DNA from 2 places in the Streptomyces sp. NPDC088733 genome. Region 2 is predicted to be linked to the other one. Evidence: riboswitches for the same ligand, from Rfam matches in the RefSeq annotation. Region 2 holds a riboswitch; the other holds the start of a gene.
The links. A riboswitch is a leader RNA that binds a small molecule or an ion and turns the genes downstream of it on or off. The one in region 2 is predicted to bind S-adenosylmethionine.
Positions count from the first base shown of each region.

Region 1: linked by a shared signal. The riboswitch ahead of thrC (threonine synthase) and the one ahead of ACIP64_RS03660 (glutathione S-transferase C-terminal domain-containing protein) in region 2 are both predicted to bind S-adenosylmethionine.

Region 1 covers NZ_JBIVLH010000019.1:74,622-79,882, forward strand. The annotation lists gene ACIP64_RS29250 (trehalose-6-phosphate synthase) at 1-1,225, opposite strand, end outside; gene ACIP64_RS29255 (glucosyl-3-phosphoglycerate synthase) at 1,427-2,404, opposite strand; SAM riboswitch class I at 2,576-2,703, shown strand; gene thrC (threonine synthase) at 2,722-4,014, shown strand; gene ACIP64_RS29265 (ubiquitin-like small modifier protein 1) at 4,065-4,343, shown strand; gene ACIP64_RS29270 (cold-shock protein) at 4,770-4,976, shown strand.
Region 2 covers NZ_JBIVLH010000002.1:62,497-67,757, reverse strand. The annotation lists gene ACIP64_RS03675 (DUF6233 domain-containing protein) at 194-559, shown strand; gene ACIP64_RS03670 (phosphatase PAP2 family protein) at 656-1,294, shown strand; gene ACIP64_RS03665 (VOC family protein) at 1,322-1,741, opposite strand; gene ACIP64_RS03660 (glutathione S-transferase C-terminal domain-containing protein) at 1,956-2,738, opposite strand; SAM riboswitch class IV at 2,980-3,088, opposite strand; gene ACIP64_RS03655 (amino acid ABC transporter permease) at 3,698-4,711, shown strand; gene ACIP64_RS03650 (amino acid ABC transporter ATP-binding protein) at 4,708-5,261, shown strand, end outside.

The sequences.
Region 1 (5,261 bases), on a different contig from region 2:
CGACCGGGATCTCCTTGGCCACCAAGTTCATGCCGTCGCGGATCGGGTTGACCAGCGCCACGTCGGCCAGCCGGTACGCCGCCAGCGAGCGCGCGAAGTCGTCCTTGACGTGCAGGATCACCGGCTCCCAACCCGGGGTGCCGAACTCCTCGTTGATCTCCTCCGCCAGATCGGAGACCTCGTCGGTGTACTCGCGGTAGATCGCCAGGTCGTGCCGCGAGGGATAGGCGAACGCGATGTGCACCACGCGGCCCTGCCACTCGGGACGGTCGCGCAGCAACTGCGCGAACGCCAGCAGGCCGCGCACGATGTTCTTCGACAGCTCGGTGCGGTCCACCCGCACGACGACCTTGCGGTCCGGGCCGCCCACGGCCTCCCGGAGCACCGCCAGGCGCTCCTCCACGTCCGGCCGGTGCGCCCGCTCCCGCAGGAACTCCGCGTCCGCCCCCAGCCCGTGCACCCCGATCCGGGTGGTGCGGCCCTGATGGGTCACCGACAGTGCGTCCCCGTCCCGGCTCACGGACGCGCCGAGCACATCGGCGCAGCACGCGGCGAACGCCTCCGCCCAGCGCCGGGTCAGGAACGCCGCCCGGTCCGCGCCCAGAACGCCGCTCAGCACCTCGGCCGCCACGTCGTCCGGCAGCAGCCGGAAGTAGTCCGGCGGCGCCCACGGCGTGTGCGAGAAATGGCCGATCCGCAGGTCGGGGCGGCGCGAGCGGAGCATCTGCGGCACCAGCGTCAGGTGGTAGTCCTGCACCAGGACGGCCGCGCCCTCCCCGGCCTCCTCCGCCAGCGCGTCGGCGAACGCGCTGTTGTACGCCACGTACGCCGCCCACTGCTCGCGGAAGTCCTCGTCGAAGACGGGCTCCAGAGGCGTCTGGAACAGCAGGTGGTGGACGAACCACAGCACGGAGTTCGCGATCCCGTTGTACGCGGACGCGAACGTCTCCGCCGGGATGTCCAGCATGCGCACCCGCTGGTCGCCGGTGTCCTCCGCGGCCAGCCGCCCGCTCCTGTCCGCGGTCCGCAGCACGGCCGCGCGATCGCCGTCACCGAGCGCGGCGCACACCCACACGGCGTCCGTGTCCGGCCCGATCGCGCTCAGCCCCGACACGAGACCGCCGCCTCCGCGGCGCGACTCCAGCGTCCCGTCCTCCCGGAGGCTGTACGAGACGGGCCCGCGATTGGACGCCACCAGAACCCGCGCGCCATGCGATGCGACCATGCCGCCAGCCTAGCCACGCATCCCCACCCGCAAACGTGTGCGCTACGCCACCCGAGCGTCCCCAGGGCCGCAAGGACCTGCGCGCCCACCCCACGCCCCCCTCAGGGGCCCGGGGAACTGCGCGCCCAGCCCACGACCCCCCAGGGGCGCGGGGAACTGCGCGCTCAGCCACGACGCACCCGCACCGAAGCCCCCGCAGCGTCACGCAACCTCGCGGCGCCGCACGTACTCCGGGATCGAGATCATGGGCGGCCGCTCCTCCGTCGTCACTTCATGCACCCGCGGAGCGAACCCCTCCGCGGTCCGCTCGAACTGCGTGAGGACGGGCCGCACCAGGTGCCCCCGCGCCAGCCGCGTCTGCGCCGTGCGGTAGATCGTCGCGGCCATGCGGCCCAGCGCCTGCCCGTCCTGGTGCCGATGGTGCCGCACACCGACGTCGACCTGCGCGAGCGCGTCGAGCCCGACCGCGTTGAGCGCGTCGATGAGCAGCCCCAGTTCGACGCCGTACCCCACGGGAAACGGCAGCCGCTCCAGCAGTGACCGCCGCGCCGCGTACTCGCCGCCGAGGGGCTGCACGAAGCCCGCGAGCTGCGGCCAGTGCAGATTGAGCAGGGGCCGGGCGACCAGTTCCGTGACGCGCCCGCCGCCTGCCGGCTCCACCGTGCCGCCGGCCTCCAGGGGCCGGTCGTACATCGCCTTGACCAGCTGGACGTCCGGCTCCGTGAGCAGCGGCCCGACGATCCCGGAGACGAAGCGGGTGTCGAACTCGCGCAGGTCGGCGTCGACGAAGCAGACGATCTCGCCGCGCGTGGCGAGCAGTGAGCGCCACAGCACCTCGCCCTTGCCGGGCACGGCCGGCAGCCGCGGCAGGATCGCGTCGCGGTGGACCACGGTCGCGCCCGCCGCCGCGGCGACCGCGGCGGTCCCGTCCGTGGAGCCCGAGTCCAGGACGACGAGCTCGTCGACCAGCGGCACGGCCCCGGGTGCGTCGGACATCAGCGCGCGGCGGATCTCCGTGACGATCGCCCCGACCGTGGCCTCCTCGTCGAGCGCGGGCAGCACCACGCTCACCGTTCCGCGCGGGCCCGCGGCCCGCTTCGCGGCGAGGAGCTGGCCCAGCGGCCGGCGCTCGGCGGTCCAGGACCGCCGCCGCAGCCAGCCGGCTACCTCGTCCAGCACTGCGTTGCTCCGTTTCTGCCCCTCTTCTTCGGCTTGTCTCGAAGGACGGACGGGCTGTGACCAGGTTCGAGGTCGTCGGTTACAGTCGAGAACACGAGGCATGACCATCGTATGTCCGCGGTGATCGCGCCTCGTACGACAAATGCCCGGGCCCCGCGCCCGGTGCCATACCGCTCATCCAGAGGGGCAGAGGGAACGGCCCGTTGAAGCCCCGGCAACCCTCCCGCCGACCGCGAGGTCCAGGTGGGGAAGGTGCCAATTCCGTCTCGCGGCGAAATGCGCCGCGAGGAAGATGAGGAGAAAGGGCCTCGCCTGACATGGCTGCGCAGACTGCTGTCACCGACGTCGCGTCCACGGATTCCCCCTTCGGACCCGCTTCCGCACTGTCCTGCCGCGAGTGCGGCGAACGCTTCCCGCTGAGCCCGATCTTCGCGTGCGAGGTCTGTTTCGGGCCGCTCGAAGTGGCCTACGACCTTCCCGCCGGCGATCCCGAGACGCTCCGCAAGCGCATCGAGTCCGGTCCGAACAACATCTGGCGCTACGCGCCGCTGCTGCCCGTCCCCGCCGACGTGGCCACCAAGCCCAATCTGAACCCCGGCTTCACCAAGCTCGTCAAGGCCGACAACCTCGCCCGCGAACTGGGCGTCACCGGCGGCCTGCACATCAAGGACGACTCCGGCAACCCCACGCACTCCTTCAAGGACCGTGTGGTCGCCATCGCCCTGGAGGCCGCCCGCACCTTCGGCCTGACCACGCTGTCCTGCTCCTCCACCGGCAACCTCGCGGGCGCGGTCGGCGCCGCGGCGGCCCGCGCCGGCTTCCGGTCCTGCGTCTTCATCCCGCACGACCTGGAGGAGGGCAAGGTCGTCATGGCCGCCGTCTACGGCGGCGAACTGGTCGGCATCGAGGGCAACTACGACGACGTCAACCGCTTCTGCAGCGAGCTGATCGGCGACCCGATCGGCGAGGGCTGGGGCTTCGTCAACGTCAACCTCCGCCCCTACTACGGCGAGGGCTCCAAGACGCTCGCGTACGAGATCTGCGAGCAGCTCGGCTGGCGGCTGCCGGACAACCTCGTCATCCCGATCGCCTCGGGCTCCCAGCTGACGAAGATCGACAAGGGGCTCCAGGAGCTGATCAAGCTCGGCCTGGTCGAGGACAAGCCGTACCGCATCTACGGCGCCCAGGCCGAGGGGTGCTCCCCGGTCTCCACCGCCTTCAAGGCCGGGCAGGACGTCGTGCGCCCGCAGAAGCCGAACACCATCGCCAAGTCGCTCGCCATCGGCAACCCGGCGGACGGCCCCTACGTGCTGGATATCGCCCGGCGCACCGGCGGCGCGGTCGAGGACGTCACCGACGAGCAGATCGTGGACGCCATCAAGCTGCTCGCCCGTACGGAGGGCATCTTCGCGGAGACGGCGGGCGGCGTGACCGTCGGCGTCCTCAAGAAGCTGATCGAGAGCGGGCAGTTGGACCCGGCTGCCGAGACGGTCGTGCTCAACACCGGTGACGGGCTCAAGACCCTGGACGCCGTCGCCGCGACCTCCCGTCCCACCGCCACCATCCGCCCGAGCCTCGACGCGTTCCGCGCCGCCGGCCTGGCCGGCTGACCCCGGCCGCCGATCGCCGTCCGTCCCGAAACGAAGGTGAACCCCGCATCATGAGCGCGAACGTCCGCATCCCCACCATCCTCCGCCCCTACACCGGCGGCCGGGCCGAGGTCCCCGCCGAGGGCGGCACGCTGGCCGAGGTCATCGAGTCGCTGGAGAAGAACCACCCCGGCATCGCGGCCCGTGTCCTGGACGACACGGGCAAGCTCCGCCGCTTCGTGAACGTCTACGTGAACGACGACGACGTCCGTTTCTCCGAGGGCCTGCAGACCGCGGTGGCCGAGGGCGCGTCCGTGTCGATCATCCCCGCGGTCGCCGGGGGCTGTTGAGCCGGAAGCGCCGTGGAACGGGCAGGGGTGCCGGGAGTTGCTCCCGGCACCCCTGTGTGCGTGAGGGGTAGTTGAAGGGCTGTACAGTTGTTCCAGAGGCTCGCAACCCTCTGCAACGCCCTGCGCAAACCCTCTTTCCGGGGCGTCCCTGTCGACGATTTATCGCCAAATTCCTGCGATGATTGTCGTGTTGGCGTCATATGTCCCGCCCGACTTGCCCCGGATCATTGGCCGATCGAGCCGTTCTTCCCTTTCCTCCTGCCCGGATTTCTCGTCGGATTGACCTGTTGCAGACAGCGTTCGTGCAGATACATTCAGCCGCGGTCGACGCGTTCCGGCGCACGCCCCCTTGGCTGTAGGGGGTGAGGTCTGACCCGGGTCCGCGAGGTGCGGGCCTGCGAAAGGCCAGCAATAGGGGAGTTAGGAATGGCTCAGGGCACCGTCAAGTGGTTCAACGCGGAGAAGGGCTACGGCTTCATCGCGGTCGACGGTGGTGCGGACGTCTTCGTGCACTACAGCGCGATACAGATGGACGGCTACCGCACCCTCGAGGAAGGTCAGCGGGTCGAGTTCGAGATCTCGCAGGGCCAGAAGGGGCCGCAGGCGGACATGGTCCGTCTCGCCGCCGGCTGACGCCGCGCACCGGCCACGGAGCGCCTCGCACCGACGCGCTCAAACGTACATGTCAAGGCCCGCCCTCTGAACGGGGGCGGGCCTTCGTCTGTCCGGCGCCCCCCGCCCGCCCCCGCCCGCCCCGGCACCTGGCGGGAGACCGGCCGAGCGGCTTGCACTCTCCTAGGGCGAGTGCTAATCATTGGCGTTAGCACTCTGACGTTGAGAGTGACAAAGGACCGAGTGGGTGAGGCCCGCTCGACCGCCGGAAAGGAACCGGCGGAAGGGCAGGCCGTCCGTCGCGGG
Region 2 (5,261 bases):
CCTCCGGGTAACCGGTGTCCCTTTCGCACAAACAGGGCCCCAGGTGATGTCCGCCGTTCGCGGCGGGATGTCACCCCGGGTGCCGGGCATGGGTGCGGCGGGGCGTCGGGCACACCTCGAGGGCGGTCCCGCTCAGCGGAGCTGAGGGGTGCCCCGCTGGCCTGACACGCCCGCCGAACGTACCGTCGAACGCATGGGCGACCTCCCTCCGGATCTGGACCGGCTGCGGGTCATCCGTGTGTACCTGCAACTGCAGCTCGACGCGGTCGATGCGAGGATCCGCGAGCTCGAAGGGCCGTCACCACCCGCTGCCCCTTCGGCTACGTCCCGCCGCGCCGGCCCGATCGCCGAGGGCTCGGCCGGCTGGCGCCTGCAGCATCTCCCGGACGGCGAGGGCGGCTCCGTCCGTGCGGTGCTCCACCGGGGAGACTGCCCGGACGCGGCCGGCGGCTGGCTCTCCCAGAACGAACTCGGCATCGCTTTGGCGATGCCCGACATCACGCCCTGCCCCCGCTGCCACCCCGAGCGCGCGTTTCCTGACGCGAGCGGTCCTCAGTGAAGAATCCGGCGGTCACGCGCGTTCGCCGAGTGGAGTGCTCCAGCAGCGGGCGGCCCGGCTGAAGCGCGGTATTTCCGCTGTACGACAATGCCGGGTGTGATCATCCGTGAACGGGACCGTACCGTCCGCCTCGAGCAGGAAGGGCCCGCGTCTCCGCGACCCGCCGTGCGGTCCCTGGCCAAGCTCATCACGGACGTCCTGGCACCCGCGTATCTCCTCACCGTGATGCTGCTCGCGGTGGGGTGGCACAGCGGGCACGGCTCTGGGCTCGCCTGGGCGGCGGGGGCGGCGGCGGGAGCCGTCGGGGTGCCGATGACCGTGGTCGTCCTCGGGGTGCGGGCCGGACGGTTCACGGACGTACATGTGCGGATCCGGCGTCAGCGCGCGGTCCCGTTGGCGACCGCGATCGCCTGCGCCGTGCTCAGCGTGGTCCTTCTTGCTCTGCTGGGCGCACCGCGTGAGCTCACCGCGCTCGTCGTGGCCATCCTGAGCGGACTCACGGTCGGTGGCCTGGTGACGATCTGGTGGAAGGTGTCGGGGCACACCGCGGCGGTCGGCGCGGCCGGTGCCATACTCACCGCCGTCTACGGCGCACCGATGGTGCCCCTCCTCCTCGCGGTGATACCGGTCGGTTGGTCCCGCGTGGTGCTGCGCGACCACACCGTCGCGCAGACCGTCGTCGGGTTCCTGATCGGCTCCTCTGTCGCACTGGCGATCTTCTTGCCGTTGCGCTGACGTCCCTCCGGCCCCGGGTGGTCGTCGTCAGTCCGGCTCCGACGGGTTGACGGCGACGAGCTCGACCTCAAAACCGTCGGTGTTCTCCAGGTAGGCGGCGTAGGCCTGCTCGCCGCCGGCGTGCGGGTGGCGGTCGGGAAACATCAGGCTCCAGCCGTGCCGCGTTGCCTCGGAGGCCAGATTCTCCACGGTGTGGTGGTCTTCGACGTGGAACGCCAGATGGTTCAGTCCGGGCCGGCACCGGTCGTGCCGGACGGCGGTCAGGGCGCGGGACTCCTCGAATACCAGGTAAGTCGCTCCGAGCCGCCAACTGCGGCCCTCGTCCCAGCTCTGGAAAAGCGTGTACCCCAGGGCTTCCAGCAGCCAGCCCATGGAGGCGACGGCCCGCTCCAGGTCGGGCACCCAGATCTCGACGTGGTGCAGCATCCCGCCCGCCGGCCGGGTCATGCCGCCACCGCCGGGGCGGGCTCAACCGGCTTGAACACCATGGCCGGACCGGTGGCCCTGCTGCCCGCTCCCTCGGTGGCCTTCGCCCGCGGTCGGACGGTGGCGTACGTCGACCCCATGGGGTTCGGCATCGTGGATCTCCCGTGAGACATCGGCGGTCTTGTGAACCCAGCACCCTAGTGGTGCCCGTCCGGAGGGTGCTCCGGGAGCGGCATCAGCCTCCCTGGGTTGTACGTTCCTCCGGCCGGGGAGACCTGAAAGCCGCGTACTGCCGTGGGAGGCGGCGGACGTAGGCCGTGAGGTGCCGGTACGGGGAGAGCACACCGTCCGTGAGGTCCGTCAGGGCGACCCACAGGTCGACGTCCGCCGCGGTCAGCCGTTCGCCCAGGACGTAGGGGCCCGGTCCGCATGCCAGTCGGCGGTCCAGCAGGCCGAGCGCGGTGAGCAGTTGTTCCAGGGCCTGGGCACGGTCGGCAGGTGCGCCCGTGGCCGCCTCTTCCGCCGGGCGCACGATGTCCTGCTCCACCAGGTCCTGAAACGCACCGATCTCGGTCACAAGGTCCAGGGGACACAGGCGTGCCGCGTCCCCCAGGCGGCCCGCGAGGTCGCGGAGGATGTCCGGGGTGTGGTTGCTGACGACTCGTCCGGTCCACCGGTCGCACAGGGCGGGTACGGTGAGCGGCCCGTCGTAGCCGTGCCAGGTGGCCTCGTACGCCGCGCGCAATGCCGCGGGCGCGGCCGCGTCGGGCGACGCCGGCGGAACGACCGTCGTGACGACGGTGTCCCGGAGGCCCAGGAGGTCGAGGGTGACGGCGACCCGCCGCGATTGCGGGCATCGCGCCGAAAGGAACAGCTCGTAGCGGCACGGAGCCGGGTAGAAGCCGCCGGCGGCGTCGGCACCGATCCGGCTGCGGAAGCGGTCCGGACGGGGCGTGCGGGGCAGCGCGGTACAGGACGCGGGGAAACCGGGATCACGTGAGATCGTCGTCTCGGGCATGCGCTCTCCAGGGCGTGGCGGCCCCCGGTTGCCCTCGGGCAGCGGCGGGCGGGACGGCTGACGGCCGGTGCGTGCTCGCACCCGGCCCCTGAGTCGGTACTGCGTGAGGACTCACCGAGGTCAGCCGGTCGTGCCGAACGCGCTGCAGACACGCAGGAAGTCGATGTGCAGCCGGCGGGTGAGCAGCGCGGACCGTGCTGTGGACATGTCCGCCTCCCCGGCTCGGGGCCCGCGTGACGCGGGACCGCGCTTGTCCCGCCGCGCCGGCGGGACCCGGTCGTCACCCGGGGCACCCCACCGCGATGTGAGGGTTGCCGGTCAGCGGGCCGGGGCCGATGACCCGTGGGAGCCGCGACACGGCACCACGGGCGCTGACAATCGTGACCGTCGGCACCAGTGTTGGGCCGCCGGACGCGGCGCGTCAAGAAGGCGAGGGGCGTCTCACCACGGCATCCGGCATGCGAGACAGCGTCGTTGACATTCTCTTCGGCCCGTGTCTAACTTACGCCGCAGAACGGTCCCGGACGTCGGCGGCAGGCTCAGGCCGGCCGCGCCAACGCCTCCCAGGCGGAAGGCTGTCCGGGCCGTCCCGACGACTTTTCGGCAGGCACGAGGCCCCGAGCGGGGCGGAACGGTGGCGGTGACGCGATGTACGCGACCCCGGGGACGGCAGCGTGGCGGCGCCACGGCCTCGTCCCGGCGTACACGCAGCGGCCCGTCGGTCTGGCCCGCGTCAGCAGTGCCCTGTGTCGCCTGTGTTCCGCGCCCTGTCGCGCGCGCTGTCAAGGCTGACGATCACTCCCTGAACGCCGGCACCTCCCGCTGACGCGGTGGGCGTGCCCGCCTGTTCCGCCCCGTTCCGCTCGTCTCCCCGTGCACTCCGTACCGCCGAGGTGTCGTTCGCCCTGCGGTCGGCCGTCGCCTGCGCGACCGGGTGCACCCGTCCGCTGGAGTCCCCGATGAGTGAACCCCCTGGCACCGCTGTGTCCGACCGCTCGGCGCCACCGGCCCGGGCGCCCGCGAAAGAGCCCGGTGACGTGCGTGGTCCCGCACCGCGACCGCCGGCGGAGCAGCGGGTGCTGCCCCTGCGCCGCCCCGGCCGGTGGATCGCCACGGCGGTCGTGCTCGTCCTGGCCGCCCAGATCGGGCACGGCCTGCTGAGCAACCCCTTCTTCCAATGGGACCGCTTCGGGTACTGGTTCGTGCGCCCGGTGATCCTCGACGGACTGCTCATCACCCTGGAGGTGACGGCGTACAGCGCGGTGCTCGGTCTTCTCGGAGGCATCGTGCTGGCGCTGGCCAGGCTCTCCGGCAGTCCCGTACTGCGGGCCGTCAGCTGGACCTACACCTGGCTGTTCCGGTCGGTCCCGCTGATCGTCGTGCTGCTGTTCCTGTACAACTTCAGCGCTCTGTACCGTACGTTGAGCCTCGGCGTGCCCTTCGGCCCGGCCTTCCTCACCTTCGACGAGTCGAGGCTCGCCACCGACATGGTGGTCGCCGTCGTGGGGCTGAGCCTCAACGAAGCGGCCTACGCCTCGGAAGTGGTGCGCGCCGGCATCCTCTCGGTGGACCAGGGCCAGCACGAGGCGGCCGCGGCGCTCGGCCTGCCCAAGCGCTACCAGTTCGCCAGGATCGTCCTTCCCCAGGCGCTGCGGTCCGTCGTCCCCAACTACGTCAACCAGCTGATCGGCCTGATCAAGGGGACCTCGCTGGTCTTCTACGTCTCGCTGCTCGACCTCTTCGGCTCGGTGCAGAGCATGGGCAGCACCTACCCGGGCGACATCGTGCCGTTGCTGCTGGTAGCCACCGTCTGGTACGTGATCCTCACCAGCGTCGTCTCCGTCGTCCAGTTCTACGTCGAGCGGTACTACTCGCGCGGCGCTCTGCGCATCGTTCCCGCGACTCCCGTGCAGAAACTCCGTGCCGCGCTCCGCCACCTGCCGGCCCGGATCCGGACGGGGGCCACTCCATGAGCACCGACATCCGGCCGGCCGCGGTCGAGGTCCACGACGTGCACAAGTGGTACGGCGCCCACCAGGTGCTGGACGGGGTCAGTCTGACGGTGCGTCCGGGAGAGGTCACCGTCGTCCTCGGGCCCTCCGGCTCCGGAAAGTCCACCCTGCTGCGTGTGATCAACCATCTGGAGAAGCCCGAGATCGGCCACGTCAGCCTGAACGGCGAGCTGATCGGCGTCCGCAGGCACGGCGAGCGGCTCAGGGAGCTGAGCGAGCGGGTCATCCTCACCCAGCGCAGCCGGATCGGCTTCGTCTTCCAGAACTTCAACCTCTTCCCGCATCTGACCGTGGTGGACAACGTGGCCGCCGCCCCCGTGGCGACCGGAAGGCTGCGCAGGCCGCAGGCCCGCGAACTGGCCCGCACCCTGCTCGGCCGGGTGGGGCTCGCCGACAAGGCCGACGCGTACCCCAGGCAGTTGTCGGGCGGGCAGCAGCAGCGGGTGGCCATCGCCCGGGCCCTGGCGCTCCGTCCCGGCGTCATCCTCTTCGACGAGCCCACGTCCGCGCT